Regions from separate parts of the Kribbella sp. NBC_00889 genome, predicted to be linked through region 1. Evidence: riboswitches for the same ligand, from Rfam matches in the RefSeq annotation. Region 1 holds a riboswitch; the other holds the start of a gene.
What was found. Region 1 has a riboswitch for S-adenosylmethionine ahead of thrC (threonine synthase). Riboswitches for the same ligand answer to the same signal wherever they lie in the genome.
Positions count from the first base shown of each region.

Region 2: another riboswitch for S-adenosylmethionine. It lies ahead of OG817_RS19320 (aminotransferase class V-fold PLP-dependent enzyme); the one in region 1 lies ahead of thrC (threonine synthase).

Region 1 covers NZ_CP108783.1:6,366,994-6,378,256, reverse strand. The annotation lists gene OG817_RS31185 (DUF3263 domain-containing protein) at 1-176, shown strand, start outside; gene OG817_RS31180 (LytR C-terminal domain-containing protein) at 179-787, shown strand; gene otsB (trehalose-phosphatase) at 784-1,617, shown strand; gene OG817_RS31170 (hypothetical protein) at 1,583-2,050, opposite strand; gene OG817_RS31165 (DNA-3-methyladenine glycosylase family protein) at 2,352-3,263, shown strand; gene OG817_RS31160 (cation:proton antiporter) at 3,291-4,517, shown strand; SAM riboswitch class I at 4,589-4,729, shown strand; gene thrC (threonine synthase) at 4,743-6,002, shown strand; gene OG817_RS31150 (ubiquitin-like small modifier protein 1) at 5,999-6,274, shown strand; gene OG817_RS31145 (VOC family protein) at 6,330-6,710, shown strand; gene OG817_RS31140 (zinc-dependent alcohol dehydrogenase family protein) at 6,724-7,749, shown strand; gene OG817_RS31135 (hypothetical protein) at 7,845-9,068, opposite strand; gene OG817_RS31130 (dihydrodipicolinate synthase family protein) at 9,135-10,097, opposite strand; gene OG817_RS31125 (mandelate racemase/muconate lactonizing enzyme family protein) at 10,106-11,221, opposite strand.
Region 2 covers NZ_CP108783.1:3,959,778-3,971,040, forward strand. The annotation lists gene OG817_RS19305 (DUF6351 family protein) at 1-1,279, opposite strand, end outside; gene OG817_RS19310 (DinB family protein) at 1,351-1,875, opposite strand; gene OG817_RS19315 (hypothetical protein) at 1,881-2,597, opposite strand; SAM riboswitch class IV at 2,740-2,853, shown strand; gene OG817_RS19320 (aminotransferase class V-fold PLP-dependent enzyme) at 2,870-4,234, shown strand; gene OG817_RS19325 (prolyl oligopeptidase family protein) at 4,246-6,309, opposite strand; gene OG817_RS19330 (alkaline phosphatase D family protein) at 6,460-7,998, opposite strand; gene OG817_RS19335 (fatty acid desaturase family protein) at 8,192-9,259, shown strand; gene OG817_RS19340 (fatty acid desaturase family protein) at 9,338-10,405, shown strand; gene OG817_RS19345 (LacI family DNA-binding transcriptional regulator) at 10,379-11,263, opposite strand, start outside.

The sequences.
Region 1 (11,263 bases):
AGGCGATCCGGGACCAGTTCCAGATGTCGGCCACCCGGTACTACCAGGTCCTGAACGCACTGATCGACCGGCCCGAGGCTCTCGCCCACGATCCACTGCTGGTGAAACGGCTGCGCCGCCTGCGTGCCGCCCGGCAGCGAGCCCGCTCCGCACGCCGGCTGGGCATCGAGGTCTGAGAATGTCCCGCCCGACGGACGAACGGGGCCAGGTCCTCTCGTCCCTCGTCGCCGTGCTCGCCGTCGTCGCGATCGTCGCCGGCCTGCTGGTGCTGTTCGGCACGCGCGGCGGCGACAGCACCGCGGACCAGCCGTCCAGCGCGACCAGCCCGAAGCCGAGCACCAAGCCGACGACCGGGCCGTCGACGATCGTCGCGAGCGTGCCGAAGCCCGGTGAATCCGAAACGCCTGTACCTCCCACGACCGAGCCCACCGGTGCGCCGACTCAGGAGCCGACCCCTGAGCCGACGCAGCCGCCGTCGAGCGAGTCGACCACCGAGCCGGCCATCCCGCCGGCCGAGCGGCCCGCGGTCGAGGTCTACAACAACACCGGGCGCAAGGGCCTGGCCGACTCGGTCGCAGGCCGGGCGCGGCAGGCCGGCTGGACCGTCGCCGGTGCCGACAACTGGCACGGCAAGATCGCCGAGAGCACCGTGTACTACCCGCCGGGCATGCTCGACGCCGCCAACCAGCTCGCCCGCGACCTGGGCGTCAGCCGGACCAAGGGCGCGCTGGACAACATGAAGAAGGACCGCCTCACCGTGATCCTCACCTCGGACTACACCGGATGAGTACGCCGGTCATCCAGACGGACGCCGGTCGGGAGGGCTGGGAGGCGATCGTCGCCCACCCGGTCGGAGCCGTCATCTCGTCGGACTTCGACGGGGTGCTGTCGCCGCTGGTCGAGGATCCGGCGCGAGCCCGTCCGGTCGACGGCGCCCTGGACGCACTGGCCCGGCTGGCCCGGTCGGTCAAGCAGGTCGCAATCGTCACCGGTCGTCCGGCCCTGGTCGCCACCGAGCTCGCGGGTGTCACCGGCCACGCTGGTTTGGGGAGTCTCGTCGTACTCGGGCACTACGGTCTGGAGCGGTGGGATGCCTCCACCGGGCGGGTGACCAGTGAGCCGGTGCCTGAGGGTGTTGCTGTGGCCCGCTCGCGGCTGCCAGGACTGCTGCAGGAGGCCGGTCTGCCGGACGCCTTCGTCGAGGACAAAGAGAGCTCGCTGGCTGTCCACACCCGCCGGCTGCCGGATCCGGTCGGCGCGCTGGAGCGCCTGCGTGCGCCGTTGACCGAGCTGGCCGCCGCCACTGAGCTGCGGCTGGAGCCGGGCAACCTGGTGCTCGAGCTGCGGCCGCCCGGTATCGACAAGGGCGTCGCGCTGCGCGGTCTGATCGAGTCGACCGGTGCTGAGTCGGTTTTGTACGCCGGGGACGACCTTGGCGACCTGGCGGCGTTCCGGGCGATCGACGAGCACCGCAAGGCCGGACTGCGCGCGGTGCTGCTGGCCACCCGGTCGTCCGGCGCGACCGAGCTGATCGAGGCCGCGGACATCGTGGTCGACGATCCGACCGGCGTGGTGACGGTCCTCACGGCCCTTTCGGACGCGATCGCAGCCCGCTGAACGCCTGGGTCAGGGTCTGACCGATCGGCTGGATCGGCCGCTCGACGTACCCGCCGTCCTTGAGGCTCGCCATCCGCTCGAACGGGTTGCGTGACGCCGGATCGCCGGTGAGCAGGAACGAGACGATCACACCGACGACGTACAGCGGCAGCATCGGCAACCCGAGCAGCCAGAAGTACTGCCACGAATGCCGCTCCTCGTGCCGCACGAGAGCCTCGTCGTCGAAGTACGAGCGCTCGTGCTTGCTCAGCACCACGTTGCCGATCGTGAACGCCCCCGCCACCGGGAACTTGATCCGGTACCCGTTCGCGAAGTACAACCCCCGCGGCCCCCGACTGACATGAGCCCGCCCGATCGCCCCCACCAGCAACCCGGCAACCGTCGTCAGATTCACGAAGTTCCCCACCACCTTCACCCACTGCCACCCACCCATGCGGCCAGTATCGAGCCGATGTCCTGATGTCTCAATTCTCAGGACATCGGGACCCCGGACTTGGCAGCGTTATGGCCAGGACAACGGTGTTGGTCATCGACCGCCGGTGTAGCGCTCGACAGGTAGTGCACCTGCGATACGCCGTACACAGGACGCGCCCTGCGCTCAGGTGCACTACGAGCGGCCTGACACTTCCTGTCGATCTGTACGACGCCTCCCTCTACCGCGGTGCAGGGATGTCCGTGGGGTGAGTAAGACTTGGCGGGTGAGTTCGGTGGTGCGGGTTTGGCGGGCTGGGCGGATGGTTGATCCGCATTCGGTGATCGGAGGGTTGCGGAAGGGGCCTGGCGACCCTGCGTACTACTTCGAGAGTGGTCGTCGTACGGTCTGGCGGGCGACGCGGACGCCGGACGGGCCGGTGCTCCTGCGACTGACGCCGTACGCCGGGGAAGTCGAGGCGGAGGCGTGGGGGCCGGGGGCGGCCTGGGTGCTCGACGGGGTGCCGGAGTTGCTGGGCGAGGCGGACAGTTGGGACGGGTTCGAGCCGTTGCCGGAGCACGGGGCGCTGGTGGATGCGGCTCGGCGGTTCCCGCACGTTCGGGTGCCGCGGACGCGGGCGGTGTTCGAGGCGATGGCGGCTGCGGGGATCGAGCAGGTCGTCACGGGCAAGGAGGCGTTCCGGGCCTGGCGGCTCCTGCTGCGTGAGTACGGCGAGCCCGCGCCGGGCCTGAGCACACCGGATGGGCGCGTGATGATGGTCCCGCCGTCGCCGGAGGAGTGGCGGCAGATCCCGTCGTGGCAGTGGCTGCGGGCCGGGGTGGAGGGCCGGCGTTCGCGGGTTGTGGTGACGGCCGCGACCCGGGCCAAGGCGTTGGAGCGGACGCTGGAGCTGGCGGACTCGAGGGAGATCGAGCGGCGACTGCGGTCGCTGCCGGGCGTCGGGGTGTGGACCGCGGCCGAGGTGCGGCAGCGGGCGCACGGTGACGCCGACGCTTTCTCGTTCGCGGACTACCACGTGTCCCGCGACGTGTCGTACGCGCTGATCGGCGAGGAACTCGACGACGACGGGTGCGCCGAGCTGATCGAGCCGTACCGCGGCCACCGGTTCCGGGTGCAGCGGCTCCTCGAGCTGGCCGGCATCCGCCACCCCCGCTACGGCCCGCGCAAGTCCCTGCCCACGCACACCCCCGGCGCGACCCATCGCTTGAGGTAGCTGTCACCGGGGCACTGGAGCGCCACCATGACGATCAACGGGGACGGGCTCTACCTGGTGGCGGGGCTGGCTCTGCTGCTCGGCGCGGTGCTCCCGCGTCTCCTCAGTCGGTACGCCGTCTCCGCGCCGATCGCGTTCCTCGGCGCCGGCCTGCTGCTCGGCCTGGCGGTCGGCGACCGGGAGCTCAGCCCGATCGCGGAACCCGAGGTCACCAAGCACCTGGCCGAACTGACGGTGATCGTCGCCCTGATGGGCGTCGGTCTGGCCATCGACCGCCCGATCAGCCTGGTGCAGTGGAGAGTCACCTGGCGACTGCTGTTCGTCGCGATGCCCGCAGGGGTCGCTGCACTGACCGGAGTCGGCTGGCTGCTCGGCCTCGCGCCGGCGACGGCGCTGCTCATCGCCGCCGTACTGGCGCCCACCGACCCGGTGCTGGCGTCCGATGTCCAGGTCGGCGGGCCGACCACCGGGGAGGACGCCGAGCTCGACGAGGACGACGAAGTACGGTTCGCGCTGACCTCCGAGGCCGGCCTGAACGACGGTCTGGCCGCTCCGCTCGTCTACCTCGCCGTATTCATCGCCACCAAGAGCTTCTCGCCGGTCGAGTGGCTGGCTTGGGACGTGGTCGGCAAGTCGATCATCGGAGTCGCCGTCGGCTTCGGGGCGGGCTGGTTGCTGGGGAGGATGACCTTCTCGGCGCCGGCGCGGAGCTTCCGCCTGGCGGACTCTCGCGAGCCGGTGCTGGCGCTGGCCATGACCCTTGGCGTCTACGGCCTCACCGAGGTCCTGCACGGGTACGGCTTCATCGCAGTGTTCGTCGCGGCGCTCACGCTCCGGGCGGCCGAGCGTCGTCACGACTTCCACGAGGAGCTGCACGACTTCATCGGTGAGCTCGAACACATCCTGACCTGGGGAGTGCTGCTGCTCCTCGGTGTCGCGATCACCGGCGGTCTGCTCAGGCCACTCACGCCGGCCGGCGCAGCGATCGGCGTACTGCTCGTGCTGGTGGTGCGCCCAGTGGTTGCCTGGCTGTCGCTCGCGCGCACGGAGCTGGACCGGTCGGAACGCTGGGCGACTGCGGCCTTCGGGGTCCGTGGGGTGTCGTCGATCTACTACCTGGCCGCGGTCGGCGCGCACTTCCGCTCCGATCTGCCGTGGTTATGGGCGACGCTCGGTTTCACCGTGGTTCTGAGCGTCGTACTGCATGGCATCGCGGCCACGCCGGTGATGCGCTTTCTGGAACAGCGGAGTTAGGCCTGAGATCGGTCGTCTCGGATGCTGGGAAGTGAAGACACAATATGGACCCGATTGGGTAATCTCGGGGGAGCTCATCCAGAGGGACTGAGGGAAACGGCCCGTTGACGTCCCGGCAACCCTCCCCGTTGAGGTCCCAGTCCGGGGCCCTCGCGGCGGAACGGTGCCACATCCGTCCCGCGCCGAGATCCGGCTCCCGGGGAAGATGAGAGGGGAACCTCACTCATGAGCCTGACCGCCACCCACACGATCCGTGAAGGTGCCTTCGGCAACGGTACGCACCTGAGCTGTCGCGCCTGCGGGGCGAAGTCGCCGCTCGGTCCGTTCTACGCCTGTATGGAGTGCTTCGGTCCACTCGAGGTCGGGTACGACTACCCGGCCATCACCCGCGAGCAGATCGAGGCCGGACCCAAGAACATCTGGCGCTACCAACCGCTGCTGCCCGTCCCGGTCGACGTGGCCAGCTTCCCGAACACCGAGCCGGGCTACACCCGGCTGATCGACGCCGGCAACCTCGCCCGCGAACTCGGCCTGCGCAAACTGTGGGTCAAGGACGACTCGGGCAACCCGACCCACTCCTTCAAGGACCGCGTGGTCGCGTCCGCCCTGAGCGCCACCCGCGAGCTCGGCCTGAAGGTCTTCGCCTGCCCCTCCACCGGCAACCTGGCCAACGCCGTCGCCGCGGCCGCCGCCCGAGCAGGCATCCGCTCGGTCGTGTTCATCCCGCACGACCTCGAGCGCCCGAAGGTGATCACCACCGCCGTGTACGGCGGCACCCTGGTCGCCGTCGAGGGCAACTACGACGACGTGAACAAGCTGGCCTCGGAGATCGCCGGCGAGGAGGAGGGCTGGGCGTTCGTCAACGTCAACGTCCGCCCGTACTACTCCGAGGGTTCCAAGACGCTGGCCTTCGAGATCGCCGAGCAGCTCGGCTGGCGGCTGCCGCAGCAGATCGTCATCCCGGTCGCCTCCGGTTCGCAGCTGACCAAGATCGACAAGGGCTTCACCGAGCTCGGCAAGCTCGGCCTCGTCGACGCCACCGACTACAAGGTGTACGGCGCGCAGGCGACCGGCTGCTCGCCCGTCGCGCAGGCGTTCCGCGACGGCCACGACGTGGTCAAGCCGGTGAAGCCGTCGACGATCGCGAAGTCGCTGGCGATCGGCAACCCGGCCGACGGACCGTACGTGCTGGACGTCGCCCGCCGTACCGGCGGCGCGATCGCGGACGTCAGCGACGAGGAAGTGGTCGAGGGCATCCAGTTGCTGGCCCGGACCGAGGGCATCTTCACCGAGACCGCGGGTGGGGTGACGGTCGCGACGCTGAAGAAGCTGATCGAGACCGGTCAGCTCGACCCCGAGGCCGAGACGGTGATCATCAACTCCGGCGACGGGCTGAAGACGCTCGACGCCGTGGCCGACCGGGTCGGCCCCAAGGTGACCATCCCCGCGTCGTACGACGCCTTCGTGAAGGCAGGCCTGCAGTGAGCGTGAGCGTACGGGTCCCGACCATCCTGCGGCCCTACACCCAGGGCGCGTCCGAGGTGTCCGCCGAGGGCGCGACGCTGGTCGAGGTGCTCGACTCGCTGGACAGCTCCTACCCCGGGATCAAGGGCCGGGTGCTGGACGAGTCGGGTGAGCTGCGCCGGTTCGTGAACGTGTACGTCGACGATGACGACGTACGGTTCGCCGACGGCCTGCAGACCTCGATCAAGGACGGCGGCCAGGTCTCCATCATCCCCGCGGTCGCCGGCGGCTGATCTTCCCGGTGGTTCCGGGCGCCGTTCGTCCGGAACCACCGGTACCGTCGCCTGCATGGCGACGAAATGGACCATCGGCGGGGATGCCGCCGACCCACAGAAGCTGGCGCGATTCTGGGCGGCGGCCCTCGGCTACGTGATCGAGCCCGGCTTCGACGAGCCGGACGTGGCGGGGATCATCGATCCCGACGACGTCGGGCCGGCGATCTGTTTCGGCCGCGTCCCCGAGCCCAAGACCTCGAAGAACCGGCTGCACATCGACATCCGCGTGGCCGGGCCTGGCGAGCGCGACGCCGCCTCCGCGGAGCGCATGCGCACGAAGGCCGCCTCGTTGGTCGAGCTCGGCGCGACCCAGGTGCGGGAGGACTTCTACGGCCCCGAACTCGGCCACATTGTGATGCTCGATCCCGAGGGCAACGAGTTCTGCGTGGGCTGACTACGATGCCGCCATGCGCGCTGTCGTTGTCGAGGAGTACGGCGTACTGCCCGTCGTACAAGAGGTTCCGCAGCCCGAGCCGGCGGATGGTTCGGTCGTTCTGAAGGTCGAGGCGACCGGGTTGTGCCGCAGCGACTGGCACGGGTGGATGGGACACGACTCGGACATCGTGTTGCCCCATGTCCCGGGGCATGAGCTCGCCGGGACGATCGCCGCGGTCGGGTCCGGCGTACAGGGGTGGCAGATCGGGGAGCGGGTGACGACGCCGTTCATCTGTGCGTGTGGTGCGTGTGAGCAGTGCCGCGCGGGGAATCAGCAGGTCTGTCCGAATCAACTGCAGCCCGGGTTCAACTACTGGGGCTCCTTCGCGGAGTACGTCGCAGTGCCCTACGCCGAGGTGAATCTCGTCAGGCTCCCCGACGACTTGGACTTCGCGACCGCTGCCGGCCTCGGGTGCCGCTTCGCCACGTCGTTCCGCGCAATTCACCAAGTGGGCAAGGTGGTCGCCGGGGAGAACGTGGTGATCTTCGGTTGCGGCGGCGTCGGTCTGTCCGCCGTCATGATCGCGGCGGCTCTCGGTGCGCGGGTGATCGCGATCGACACCAATCCCGATGCGTTGAAGCTCGCCCGCGAGTACGGCGCATCCGAAACCCTGCAAGCGGGGTCGACCACCGTGCAGGAGATCCGGGACCTCGGTGGGGCACACGTGACCATGGACGCCCTCGGCTCCAACGACATCGTCCAGCAGGCGCTGCACGCACTGAAACCGCGCGGCCGCCACCTCCAGGTCGGCCTGCTGCCGTCCGGAGTGCAGCTGGACGTAGGCCGCCTCATCGGCCAGGAACTCCAATGGCTCGGCAGCCACGGCATGCCCGCGCACGCCTACCCCGAAATGCTCGGCTTAGTTGCCACCGGCAACCTCAAGCCCGCCGACCTGATCACCCGCACCATCACCCTCGACGAAACTCCGGCCGCCCTGGCCGCCCTGTCGACCGGCACCCCCGCCGGCGTCACCGTCATCCACCCCGGCACCCGCTGATGGGCTGACCCATCAGCGGGTGGGTTGGCCCACCGCGTGCCATAGGCGAACCCACCGTCTGATTGGCCAGCCAGGCAGACGGGGGAGCGTGGCGGCTACAAGCGGATGAGGTAGACGGTGGGTGGGCGGCCGGTTCGGCCGTGTTGCTGGCTGCCTATTGGGTCGGCGAGGCCGGCTCGTTCGAGGCGCTTGAGGACTCGGCGGGCGGTGCGGAGCTGGACGGCCAGGTGGTCGGCGACGTCTTGGGTAGTGAGGCCGTCGGGGAGGGCGGTGGTGAGCTCGCGCATTCGGGCCAGGGTTTGGGTGTTGAGGCCGACCCGTCGCGCCAGGAGCGGGAGGCTTTCGGTGCCGCGTGCGGCGGCCGGGTGATCGCCGGACGGCTCGATCACGATCTCCACGTCGTCGGACATCGACACCACCCCGGCGACCGTGCCGATCGAGCCCGCCCGGCTGACCGCGCGACGGGCGAGTGCCTCGGCCTCGGCCGCAGTACGTCCGACGCCGAAGCCGACGTACGCCGTGCTGTGCCTTGCGGCGAGGTGGTCGAGCAGGGGCATCCGGGAGAACTGTTCGGTCGCCTGCTCGAGCAGGCCGCGGGTGGTGACGACGAGGTGCCGGCCGTCGGGGAGTGCGGCCAGGCTGCCGCCGAGCGTGATCAGGTCGGCGGCCAGGGCGTCGTCCGGCTCGGGGAGGTCGATGATGCCGAGCGCGACCTGCGCGTCGCCGACGTGCTGGCCGGTCGTGGTCAGAACCAGAGCCTGCAACGTCGACCGGATCGAGTACCGCGACGGTGCGAGCCGGACCGAGGGCATCTCGTTCTCGAGCAGGTGGAACGCGGAGCCGAGGCAACTGATCGCGACCTTGGTGTCGTGCTTGTCCCGCGCGGCCCGGTGGAACTCGACGATGTCGTCCGACGTCAGGCCGGGCCGGTACGGCAGCACCTGGATCTGGTCGGTCGGGAGCTTGGCCTCGATCAGTGTCTCCATCACCTCGCTGCGGCGAAGGGTGTCGATGGAGAACTGGGTGACGTTGTGACCGAGCCGAAGCAGTTCGACCAGGGCACGCAGCAGCGTGGCGCCGTCGTACGAGACATACATCGCGGGCCGGTCGATCACGCCGGCCCCGATGGCGATCGTGTACGGCACGACGCCGGTGAACAGCAGCGCGTCGACCTTCTCGTGTGCCTGCTCGACCAGTTCGACCGCTTCGGTCTCGTGCCGGTAGGGCAGTGGGAGCAGATTCGCGCCGCTCGGCGGACCGACGGCGATGACGCGCTGCACCAGGTCCTCGGGGCCGACGACGCCGACGGTGAGGGCCATCAGGCCACCGCGCCAGGGGCTGAGCTCATCTGCACGGCACTCCTTCGAAGACTTCTGGTCTGGCCCTTAAATCGCAGGATAGTGGCTGAGTTCCTCGAGGCAGCGGATCACCAGGTCGCGCTCACTCGCCGGCAGTTCCGGCCCGGAGGGGTCATGGGCCGCGTCCTCCGGGATCAGGCCCTCCCACACGGCCGCCCAGAGCATCCGCTGCACGTAGCCCTCGATAGGTGCGTAGAAGGTCGCCGCAGCGAAGCGGTCCAGCCGTTCGGAGGCCGTCAGGAAGCCGCTGTGGTCGCCTGACGTCCAAGTCCGCAGTACGGCGGCCGACAGCTCGACCTGAGCCGCGGCGATCCCGACCAGGGCCGTGTCAGCGCCCCACATGAACGACGGACCGTACATCCGGTCCTCGCCAGTGATCAGGAGCTTGCCAGTGCCGCGTCCGGCCCAGATGGCGTCCTGGCAGCCGATGGCGCGGTCCAGAGTGGCCGTCTTGACCCCGAGCATGGAGTCCAGGCTCAGCAGGTCGCGGATCAGTTCAGGCGAGTACGGGTACCCGCCCGCCTCCCCATGCAGGTAGAAGCCGACCAGCGGCAGCCCACTCTCGGCCGCCACGCGCTCGTGCAGTGCCACTGCCTGCGCATGCCCGTCCGGCAGGTCCCCGAGAGCAGCCAGCGGGTAGACCATCACCGCATCGGCTCCACCCGCCGCCGCCTGCTGTGCCATCGCCACAGTCGCGTCGGAAGCCTCCTGCAGGCTCTGAGCCGATTCAGACCTGGGTACGCCGACCCCCGCGACGATCGGGAGGTCCGTCGCCTGTCGCCACGTCTCCAACACCTTGGACCGGTCAGCTGCCGTCAGGTAGAGCCCCCGCCCGGTGTGAGCCCAGACGGCCAGCCCGCCGATCGGCTGAGCAGCGAGAGCACCCGCGTACGAGGCCAGTACGTCGTACGCGACGACACCCTCGGTGGACATCGGAGTGACGACTGCGGGAAGCAGCGTGCCGCGGAGCCGTGAGACGAGTGCGTGCATGGGACCTCTCAGACGTCGTGGCCGAGGCCTGGTCGCTTGGGTACGTCGATCCAGCCGTCACAGTCGGCAAAGACGGTCGGAGCGAGTGGATCCTCGTGCACCATCAGCGGACCGACCAGATCGGCCGCGACAGTGGCACCCGGTACGGCGGCGGCCAGGTGAACCGCCGCCAGTGTGGCCACGCCCAGCTCCGGCATGGAGCCTACCTTCACCGCCAGCCCGGCAGCCTCGGCCACGTTGGCGATCTGCAGGGCGCGGTGCAGTCCGCCGACCTTGAGGATCTTGATGTTCAGTACGTCGGCCGCACCGCGGCGGGCGATCTCGAGAGCGTCGTGCAGGGAGTGCATGCTCTCGTCGACCATCAGCCGTACGTCGAGGCGCTCCCGCAGCCGGACCAGGCCGTCCAGGTCCCAGCGCGGCAGCGGCTGCTCCAGCAGTGTCAGACCGGCGTCCGCCATCTTCGCCAGGTACGGCAGCGCGGTCGCGTCGTACCCCTCGTTGGCGTCGAGACACAGCTCGGCGTCGGCGGGGATGACAGAGCGGACCGCGCGGATCAGTTCCAGGTCGTCGGCCGGTACGTGGCCGCCCTTGACCTTCAGGTGGCTGAAGCCCTTGGCGGAGTACTCGGCGGCCTCGGCCGCCATCTCGTCCAGCGTGCCCAGCCCGACCACCCAGGTCGTCTGCACACGGTCCCGGACGCTGCCGCCGAGTAGCGTGTGCACCGGCCAGCCACTGATCCGGCCGGCCAGGTCGAAGAGCGCGATGTCGAGGCCGGACTTGGCCACCTGCTGACCGCGCAGGACTGTGTCCATCACCACATGCGCCCCGGCCCGGTCGAGCGGGTCGTGGCCGATCAGAGCCGGGGCGAGATGTTCCTCGATCGCGGCGGTGACCCCGGCCAGCGTCTCCCCGGTGTACGCCGTCATCGGTGAGGTCTCACCGATGCCGACGGCACCGTCGGAGGTGTGCACCTCGACGACCAGGCTGACCAGTTCCGTGCTGGTCCCGCTGCTGATCCGGAACGGCCGTCGGTACCGCGCGCTCACCACTCGGGTCTTGATCGCGCTGATCGGCCCCGAGCCGGTCCCGGCGGGCACCCCGACCGGATGCGATGCAACACTCAATTCCGGCTCCTCAGCCTCGATCCGTGGACCCTGCCGCGCTGC
Region 2 (11,263 bases), 2.4 Mb from region 1:
CGCCGGTGGCCGGATCCTTGCTCCAGACGTTCACCTGGTGGTCGTAGACGTCACAGCGCGCGCCGCCGGGATTCGTCACCGGGTCGTACCGCTGCTCCACCGGAAGTTGCCCAGGGCAATAGACCCGCGGATCGATGCGGCGCCCGGCGCCGGCCAGGTTGGCGATCGTGCCGACCTTGCCGAAGCCCGCCGCGGCCCGCTTCTGCTCGTCGGTCCAGCCCGTCGCGGACTGGAAGTAGTGGTCCAGGAGCAGCGCGTCCGTGATCGTGTGCAGCGTCGCGAACCCGACCTCGGGGAACACGCAGGACGCGACGATGCCATCCAGCAGCCCCGGGTAGTCGTCGGCGATCTGGAACACCTGGTACGACCCACCCGAGCAGCCCCAGCCGACGGTCTGCCTCGGTACGCCGATGGTCTCGGCGATGTGCTCCCGCGTCATCGACATCGTCTCGGCCGCCAGCACCCCGTTGCAGTTGACACCGAACACGTTCAGGCTCGACGACGCGACGGCGTACCCGCGACCGAGCATCAGGTCGTCGTTGATGCCGCCGGTGCCGCTGCCCTGCTGGTACCAGCCGCCCGGGCAGCCGCCGCCGAAGGTGTAGACGAGCCGGCCGTTCCAGCCGGTCGGCGCGTGCCGCACGTCCGGCTCGCCTGCCGCCGGGTCGTGGAGTACGGCGTACTCGTAGATGGACCGGTTGATCACGCCGGTCTCGACGCGGACGATGTACGGCACGGTCCGGCCGTCCGAGGTGGTCGTGGTCGCGAGGTCCGCGGGCCGATCCGAGGGCAGCACCTTCAGCGAGCGGTCGATCGTGGACCGGTACAGATAGTCGACCCGGGTCGGCACCGAGCAGTTCGCATCCGTCGGCGGCCCGAGCTTGACCTTCGCGAGCGTGGTGAAGTCGGCGGTCCCACAGATGTACGGCGTCTCGTGCGGACCAGCGAGCATCGGGCCGGTGCGCGGGTGGTTCGTGACCACCAGCCGCTCGCGGTCGGCCGTGATCGTGTTGCGGCCGTCCACGAGGCCGTCGACCAGGCCGGTCAGGTGATCACCGGTCCGGGCGAAGGCGTCGGTGACATCGCGCCCGTCCAGCCGGACGGTGAGGCGGTCGAGGTCCGGGCCGTAGACCCCGACCAGCACGTTGCCGTCGCTGACCATGTCCGGTCGTGGCGACGAGAGCACCTCCAACCGGACACCCGCGGCGTGCGCGGGCACCGCGAGCAGGCTGGAGAGTACGGCGATCAGGAGCAGAACGAGGGCGGTCGGTCGCTTCATGCGACGAGTCGATCACAGCGCGATGCAGACCGGAAGGTCAAGGCAATCGATTTCCAGATTCGAGTGGACCACTAGGCGCCGGTGGTGCCGTCCAGTTGCTCACGGACGAGGTCGGCGTGACCGCAGTGCCGCGCGTACTCCCCGACGAGATGGATGTAGATCATCCGCAGCGTCGACTCAGTACCGCCGAAGGTGAAGCGATCGTCGAGCGACCGCGTGGCGGCCGCGTCGTCGGACAGCTTCCACTCCGCGATCAGACCGTCGTACGCCGCCTGCGCCTCGGCCGGATCGATCAGTTCGAAGTCGGCGTCCTTGCCCAGCTCGGGCGCGAACAGCGGCTCGGCCGGCGACTCGTCGGCGAAGTGGATGCGGAACCAGATGCGCTCGACCTTGGTCAGGTGCCGGATCAGTCCGAGCAGCGAGAGGTTCGATGGCGGCGACGGGCGCTCGGCCAACTGCTCCGCGGTCAGACCGGCGCACTTGAGCAGCAGCGTGGTGCGGTAGAAGTTCAGATACCCCTGCAGGAGCTCGCGTTCCGGCGCGGTCAGCGAACCGTCGGGCCGGTCTACGTCAGGCGCTGTCCACTCCGTCGTCATGGCCCCTATCCAACACCAGCCTCCAGGTAGCGCAGCCCCTGCTTCATCCATTCGCGCGGATTGGTGTCGAGCCGCTCCGCCCAGGCCGGTTCGGTCTCGCCGCGCAGCCAGGCGTACCGCGCGAGTGCATACCCGTACATGGCCTCGGTCAGGTAGCCGAGCTTGGAGGTCCGGTAGTGGGTATGGGTCCGGTAGAACTCGAAGGACGCGTTCGCGCTGAAGATCCCGAAGCCGACGAAGACCGTGAACAGGTCGGTCAGCGGCTCGCCGTCGCGCCGGTCCGGATCGATCCGGTCCTCGCCGAGAAGCCGCTCGTGGCCGAGCTCGTGGACCATGGTCGCGACCAGAGCCACCGGCCGCTGCGCCTGCTTCATGTCCACCGTCACCACGGTGACGCCGTCGCGCTGACGCCAGTGCGCCGCCGCCCCGGACGACTCGGAGTTCAGCCCCAGGTTCGCGACGAGCTCGTCGGGCTCATCCGGCTCGAGGTCCAGCCGGACTCGGTCCGCCGGCACCTCCACGTGATCGCACAACGTCCGGAACACCGCCCGTACGTCGTCCTCCGAACCGCTGTACCCGGCCGGGAACCACGACTCCTCGGGAACCACCACCGGCCGGCGCAGGAGCTCGTCACCGAACTCGGCGACGAACCAGTCGAGGTTCTCCTCGATCCAGAGTTGCTCCACGCTGCGGACCGGACAGCTCGCCTTCTTCCACCACATCCCCACCACCTCCCGCCCGGTCGGACGCAACAGCCGCGCGAAAGGTTGCGGTCCGGACCGTGTCTCAACATGCGTGCGGCGATCTCACATCGCGAGATCAGGGCTGGCGTCGATCGTGGCCCGTTCGTTACCGTTCTCGGCAGGTCATGAGTGCCAGCGTCAAGCCCCGGCTTGCTGGCCGGCAACCCTCCTCCGCGGTGGGGTGCCCCGGGTGAAGACCGGGCCGTGCGGATACCCCGTTCGGCAAGCGCGGACTTCCTGGGAGCAGCACCATGTCGATCCTCTCCATCCTCGAGCCTGCCAGTACGGCGACCCCGCGGGCGACCGTCGCCCGGCTCGCCACCGGCAGCGTCCCGGCCACCGTCGGCTCGGACCTCCTGGTCCCGCTGGCCGACGGCCGGGTGACGGACTACGCGAACTTCGACCACGGGGCCAGCGCGCCGTGTCTGGAGTCGGTCCGCGCCAGTGTCGAGGCCGCACTGCCGTCGTACGCGTCGGTGCATCGCGGCAACGGCTACGCATCCCGCATCACCACGCAGTGGTACGAGCAGGCCCGCGCCGAGGTGCATGCCTTCGTCGGCGCCCGCGCGGACGACCAGGTGATCTTCACCCGCCAGACCACCGACGCGCTGAACCTGCTCGCACATGTGGTGCCCGCAGACGTGACCGTCATCGTCTTCGAGTCCGAGCACCACGCCGCGCTCCTCCCCTGGCCGGCCGAGCGGACCGTCCGCCTCGCCGCGCCGAGCTCCCCGACCGAGGCCGTGACGGACGTCGCGGACGCGCTCCGGGCCGCGCCCGAAGGCCCGCGGCTGGTCGTGGTCACGGGTGCATCGAACGTCACCGGTGAGATCTTCCCGATCGCGGAGATCGCCGCAGTAGCCAAGGCCCACGGAGCCAGGGTCTGCCTGGACGCCGCCCAGCTCGCGCCGCACCGCGTCGTTGACATCGAGAAGCTGGACGTCGACTGGGTCGCACTGTCCGGCCACAAGCTCTACGCCCCGTACGGCGCCGGTGTGCTCATCGGCCGCGCGGACTGGTTCGACGCCGCCGACCCCTACCTGTACGGCGGCGGCGCCACGACCACAGTCACCGGCGACACCGTGGTCTGGGCTACCGGCCCGGCACGCCATGAGGGCGGCTCCCCCAACGTCATCGGCGCGATCGCACTGGCCTCCGCGTGTGCGGCGATCACCAAGCACCGCGACGCGATCGAGCAGCACGAGCGCAGTCTGCTCGCCCGGCTCCGCACCGGTCTCGCCCAGCTCTCCGGCGTCACGACGTACTCGATCTTCGCTGAGGACACGGACCGCGTCGGCACTGTCTGTTTCACGATCGCCGGGCTGAACTCGACACTCGTGTCGGCGGCACTCAGTGCGGAGTACGGCATCGGAGTGCGCGACGGCAAGTTCTGCGCCCACCCCCTGGTCGGCCACCTGCTCGCCGGCTCCCCCGAGCACGGCACCGCCGTCCGCGCGAGCCTCGGCCTCGGTACGACGCGTGAGCACGTGGACCGCCTCGTCAACGCCGTACGGACGCTTGCCACGAGCGGACCGCGGACGGAGTACGAGGACACCGCCCACGGCTGTCAACCCGTTGAAGACCCGCGCGACCTCCAGGCACCGCCGATCTGGTGAGGACCCGCCTCCTACTGCTCAGGAGTTACGAGACCTACATGGTGAGCAGCGAACGCCAGTAGGTCCGCCCATTCCGACGCGACCATTGCAGCGGGCTTGCCGAAGCCGTGGCCGGTGTTGACCTCGATCCGAGTCAAGATCGGTGCGGCCGAGGACTGGGCATGCTGCAGCGTCGCGATGAACTTGTGACTGTGCAACGGCACGACGCGATCGTCGTGGTCACCGGTGACAACGAGCGTCGGCGGGTACGCCGTACCGTCCCGCAGACTGTGGAGCGGCGAGTAGGCCAGCAGGTCCTCGAACTGCGACGCATCGTCGGGATGCCCGAAGTCGGAGGCCCAGGCGGCTCCCACGGTGAACAGGTGGAAGCGCACCATGTCCATGACACCCACGCCCGGCAGGGCGACCGCGAAGAGGTCGGGGCGTTGCGCCATCACCGCACCGACGAGCAGACCGCCGTTGCTGCGGCCGTGGATCGCCAGCTGCTCCGGAGTGGTCACGCGGGTGTCGCGCAGGTGCTCGGCCACGGCGATGAAGTCGTCGAACACGTTCTGCTTGTTCTTCAGCCGCCCGGCGTCGTGCCAGTCGCTGCCGTACTCACCACCACCGCGCAGGTTGGCGATCACCAGCACTCCGCCGGCCGCGAGCCACGCCGGCCAACCCGGCCGGTAGTCGGCCAGGACCGGGATGCGGAAACCGCCGTACCCCCACATGAGAGTCGGGCGCGGCTGTGAGAAGTCCAGGTCGGAGCGAGTGATCAGGAAGTACGGCACGTCGCGGCCCGGCGCGATCCGGCGAGTCACCATGACCGATGGCGGAGTGAAGCCGCCTCCGCCACGGACCAGCTCTGGCAACGCACGTACAGAGCCCGACTCGGCCGACACGACGTACGACAGTGTGGGATCAGTGGTGGTCGACAGGCCGACGAAGATCTCGTCGTACTCCGGCGACGCGTTGAGACCGACCACTCCCCCGCCCGGTACGTCGACAACGCGAGCACCGGAGCCGTCCAGCGCGTAGAGCGTCAGCACCGGCTGTGCGTCGACAAGTGTGAGGGTCGTCAGGCCGGCCGCCGTACCGCGGACCGCCTGCAGGGTCGCCTCGCCCTCCGGGATCAGATCGGTGAACGTACCGTCCAGCGAGGAGAGCACCACGCGACCGCGAGACGCGTCCCGGTCGGTCCGCAGTAGGAGCTGATCACCGGACATCCGTACGAACGCGATCTCGTCGGTGAACTCGTCCACCACCTTGACCGGATCGCCGAGGCCGTCCGACGTGATCGGGAAGACCCAGAGCCGGGTCGCCGGGTCGGTGCCCTCGGTGATGTGCACGACCAGGTAGCGGTCGTCCTCGGACACCTCGGGCGTGATGAAGTAGCGGTCCTCGTCCGGGAAGCTCAGCACCAGCTCGTCCGACGACTGCGGATCGCCGACCTTGTGCAACATCAGCCGTCCACCGGTCAGCGACTTCGTCTCCGTGCCCTCGCTCCGGCCGGTCGGCGGATAGTGCAGATAGAGGTAGGCCGAACTGTCCGGGAGCCAGGTGGCCTCACAGAACTTCGCCTCCGTGACGACGTCGTCCACCGCGGTGCCGGTGGCGATGTCGAGCAGCCGGAACGTCGTCCAGTCGCTGCCGCTCTCGTTGATGCCGTAGGCGAAGTACTTGCCGTCCGGGCTGACGGTGAAGGAGCCCAGCGAGTCGGTGCCGTCGGCGGACAGCGTGTTCGGGTCGATCAGGACCCGGCCGCCGTCGAGCAGTTCCTCGAGCGACTCCGCGACGTACACGACGTCCTGCGCCTGGGTGCCGTCGTTGCGGCCGGCGAAGTACCAGCCGGCCTTCTTCGCCGGTACGCCGGCCCGCGGCCGGGCCAGGATCGCGGACATCGTGGCCTCGAACCACTCCCGCTCCGGGTACGTCGACAGCTCGGCCTGGGTGAACTCGTTCTGCCGGCGGACCCAGTCCTGGGTCTCGGCGGAGTCCGGGTCCTCCAGCCAGCGGTACGGGTCGGCGATCTGGTGGCCGTGCAGCGTGTCGACGACGTCGTCGCGACGGCTCTCGGGGTAAGCGGCGGTCATGCGATCCAACCTATCCGGCGAGTGCGACTCTCAGCAGAAGCTCGTACGTCGGCCGCGGGTCGACGTCGTCGTGCCGTGAGCGTCGGACCCACCGCCTCCGGTGGGCGGCATCCCGCGCAGGCGCCGGAGGCCGGTGGGTACGACGGGCCCTCAGTGGCGGGCCGGGTTGATGTCCTGGGACCAGAGCACGGTGCCGAACAGGTTGCGCAGGGACGCGGTGAACACGCCGCTGCGCGGGTCGATCGAGACGTGACCGAAGAACTGGTTGCCGCTGGCCGGCGACTGGCTCGGGAAGTCGGCCGCCTTCACGAACTCGACCTTCGGGCCGAACGTCGAGTCCAGTGCGTTCGGGCCGAAAGCGCCCGCGTTGACCGGGCCGGCCACGAGCTCCCAGAACGGGTCGAAGTCGGTGTAGGCCGCGCGGGACGGGTCGTAGTGGTGGGCCGCGGCGTAGTGCACGTCCGCGGTCAGCCAGATCGTGTTGCGGACCTTGCGCCGCTTGAACTGGCTCAGCACCCAGGCGATCTCGTGCTCACGGCCGCCGGGCGCGCCGCTGACGCCGTTCGCGACGGCCTCGATCACCGTGCCGTCCGGAACCAGCAGGCCGAGCGGCATGTCGCTGGCGATCACCTTCCAGGTCGCCTTCGACGCGGCCGCCTCGCGGACCAGCCACGCGGCCTGCTCGGCACCGAGCATCGCGACCGGGCCGACGGTGTCGGGTGTCGGGTTCGCGCCGCGGTACGTCCGCATGTCCAGGCAGAACACGTCGAGCAACGGGCCGTAGCTCACCTTGCGGTAGATCCGGTTCCGGCCGGCCGGGTGCACCATCGGCAGGTATTCGAGGAACGCCTTCCGGGCTCGGGCCGCCAGGACGTCGACCCGCTTCTCGGTGTAGCGGTCGTCGGTGAGGATCTCACCGGGGTACCAGTTGTTCAGCGTCTCGTGGTCGTCCCACTGGCTGACGATCGGAACGTCGGCGTACAGCGCCCGGACGTTGTCGTCGAGCAGGTTGTACTTGTACCGGCCGCGGTACTCGGCCAGCGTCTCGGCGACCTTGGAGACTTCCTCGGTCACCACGTTCTTCCAGACGGTGCCGTCGGCAACCTTCAGCTCGGCCTCGATCGGGCCGTCGGCGTAGATGTTGTCGCCGGAGTGCAGGAAGAAGTCCGGCCGGGTCTGGTGCATGGCTTTGTACGCCGCCATGCCGCCGATCTCCGGGTTGATCCCGTACCCCTGCCCGGCGGTGTCGCCGGTCCACACGAACGACAGTCCGCGGTTGCGGCCCGGCGTACCGAACGACCCCTCGAGGGTTTCGCCGCGGCGACCCCAGGAGTCCTCGAACGCGATCCGGTAGTCGTAGCGCTGGCCCGGGCGCAGGCCCTTCAGCGGCAGCTGGGCGGTGAAGTCGTCGTCGGGTCCGGTGATCGGGCCACGCAACCGGATCGCGGTGTCGAAGCGGCCGTTGCTGGTCAGGTCGACGACCAGCCGGGCGCGGCGGTCGGTCCGGGACCAGACGACGGCGGAGTTCTCGGTGACGTCGCCCGACATGATCCCGGACGGCAGCGCGGGCCGGGCACGACGTACGACGTTGGGGGCCGCGGTAGCCACGCTGGACTGGATTCCGGGGACAGCCAGGGAGGCACCGGCGACGGTGGATGCGGCCAAGAGCTGGCGGCGGCTCAAGTTCATGGCGCCAGCCTCCTCCGCACCGGTGACGACCGGGTGAACCCCGGATGATCAACGCCCGGTCTCACATTGACACCGCCGGTTGCGCCAGGTCCGTGTCCGTGGTTCCGTGGTGGTACCAGCCACAGATACGTGGCGCTGCCCCAGACCCGGTAGCGCATCGCGATCGATGCACTCCCGGAGCGGGGCGTTTCTCATGTCGCAACTCGTCGAGGATGACGACCATCCGCAGCAGCGCTACGCAAGCCTCTATACCGAGCTGTCCCGCACCGTGCGCGAGCTCGGGCTGCTGAAGCGGCGCCACAGCTACTACTGGATCCGGATCGCCCTGGTGACGATCGCGTTCGCGGCCGTCTGGGCCGGAGTCGCCCTGCTCGGCAACTCGTGGCTGGTACTCCTCCTGGCCGGCGGGCTGGCGCTCGTGCTGACCCAGGTCGCGTTCCTCAGCCACGACGGCGCCCATCGGCAGATCTTCGACTCGAACCGATGGAACGACTGGACCACGCGCCTGCTGGCCGCCGTACTGGTCGGGATGAGCTCCGGCTGGTGGCACTCCAAGCACAGCCGCCACCACGCCGCGCCCAACCAGCTCGGCCGCGACCCTGACATCGGCCCAGGAGTCATCGCCTTCACGCCCGAGGTATTTGCCCAGCGCAAGGGTCTGCGCGGCTGGCTGACCCGGCGTCAGGGCTGGCTGTTCTTCCCGCTGCTCACCTTGGAGGGCCTGAGCCTCTACGTCGCCAGCCTGCGCCACCTGCTCCGGCGTACGGCGACCTCGGTAGAGCGCATCGAAGCCGCGATCGTGCTGACCCGGCTGGCCGGGTCGGTGGCGGTGCTGCTGATCCTGCTGCCGGTCGGCAAGGCCGGAGCGTTCTTCGGGCTGCAGCTGGCCGTGTTCGGGATCTGCCTCGGCGGGTCGTTCGCGCCGAATCACAAGGGCATGCCGCTCGTCCCGGCGACGATGAAACTCGACTTCCTCCGCCGCCAGGTGATGATGTCACGCAACATCCGGGGCGGGATGATCGTGGACTTCGCGCTCGGCGGGCTCAACTACCAGATCGAGCATCACCTGTTCCCGAGCATGCCGCGGCCGACGCTGCGCCAGGTCCAGCCGATCGTTCGCGAGTACTGCGACCTGCACGGGGTGAAGTACACCGAGGTCGGACTGTTCACGTCGTACGGGATCGTCGTCGACTACCTGAACAACGTCGGGCTCCGGGCGCGCGATCCGTTCCAGTGCCCGCTGGCCGCGCAGCTGCGCTAGCCGGCACTTTGCCAACCGGACATCGGACCACGCGCTCACCTTCATGGCCGTTTGGCCGCGATGCTGGATGATGCACGAATGCGCACCCAGCAGCGGTACGTCAGCCTCTACACCGACCTCCTGCAGAACGTTCAGGAGCTCGGTCTCCTTCGACGCCGTCAGGGCTACTACCTCACGCGGATCAGTCTGGTCCTGACCGCTTTGCTTGCGGTGGCAGTGGGCGTCGTACTGCTCGGCGACTCGTGGTTCCAGTTGTTGCTGGCCGGCGCGTTGGCACTCGTACTCGTGCAGGTGGCGTTCCTCAGTCACGACGGCGCCCATCGGCAGATCTTCCACTCGGCGGCGCGGAACGACTGGACCGCACGAGTCCTGGCCGGCTGCATCGCGGGGATGAGTGTGACCTGGTGGCGGAACAAGCACAACCGGCACCACGCCGCGCCGAACCAGGTGGACAAGGATCCCGACGTACAGCTCGATGCGATCGCCTTCACGCCGTACGCCGTTGCGAAGCGCGGGCGACTCGGTCAATGGATCGCAGCGCGGCAGGGCTGGCTGTTCTTCCCGCTCCTGACGCTGGAGGGAATCGGCCTGCACTCGTCGAGCGTGCGCCACCTCCTGCGCCGCGACGCGAACCGGCTGGACCGGATCGAGGCCGTGGTCGTGATGTCCAGGATCGCGGGCTACGTGGCCGCGCTGTATCTGCTGCTCCCGATGGGCAAGGCCAGCGCCTTCCTCGGTCTGCAGCTCGCGGTGTTCGGCGTCTGCCTCGGTGCCGCGTTCGCGCCGAACCACAAGGGCATGCCGCTCGTCCCGGCCGGGATGAAGCTCGACTTCCTCCGCCGTCAGGTGCTGATGTCCCGTAATATCCGCGGCGGCACCCTGACCGACTTCGCGCTGGGCGGGCTGAACTACCAGATCGAGCACCACCTGTTCCCGAGCATGCCGCGGCCGACGCTCCGCCAGGTCCAGCCGATCGTCCGCGAGTACTGCGCTCTGCACGGCGTTGCGTACACCGAGGTCGGCCTGTTCGAGTCGTACCGGATCGTCGTCGACTACCTGAACAACGTCGGGCTCAGAGCACGGGACCCGTTCCAGTGCCCGCTGGCGACGGAACTCCGCTCAGCCGGTGGGCGGGATCTCGCCTGAGCCGCGGATCGTCAGCTTCACCGGGACGCGGACCGTGCGGCCCGGCCGGTGCGGCTCGGGCAGGCGCTCGGTCATCAACTGGATCGCGGTCCGCGCCATCACGTCGGCCGACTGCGCCACCGCGGTCAGCCCGGGGCTGAGCAGGTCGCCGAGCGCGAGGTCGTCGAACGACACCAACGCGACCTTGTCCCGCCGGCCGGCCAGTCCACGGAGCACCTCGGCGGTGGTCATGTTGTTTGCCGACAGCAACGCCGTAGCCGGCTCCGCCCGGTCCAGTACGGCGGACAGCGTGATGCCGATGCCCTCCGTGGTGGGCTCGGACAGGTGGACCAGGTCCTCGTCCACGTCGATCCGGTGCCGGGACATCGCGGCCCGGTAGGCGACCACGCGCTCGCGGGCGGTGAAGATCCGCTCGTCGTCACCGAGGTACGCGATCCGCCGGTGCCCCTGCCGGACCAGGTGGTCGATCGCCTGGTCGATGCCGCCGGCATTGTCGGCCAGCACCGCGTCGGCCTCGATCCCGTGCGCCGGCCGGTCGATCGTGACGACCGCCATCCCGGCGTCGACGTGCGGGGCCAGGTAGTCCTGGGTCTCCCCGATCGGCGCCATGATCAGCGCGTCCGGCCGGCGGGCGACGAACTCCAGGCAGACTTCCCGCTCCCGCTCGGGGTCCTCGTCGGTCAGGCCGATCATCACGACCGAACCGCTCGAGCGGGCCCACAGCTCGACGGCGCGGCCGAGCGAGGCGAAGAACGGGTCGCCGATGTCGCGGATGACCACCGCGATCGTCCCGGTCTTGCCGCGGCGCAGCATCCGGGCGCTCTCGTTCGGGGTGTAGTTGAGCTCTTTGATCGCCGC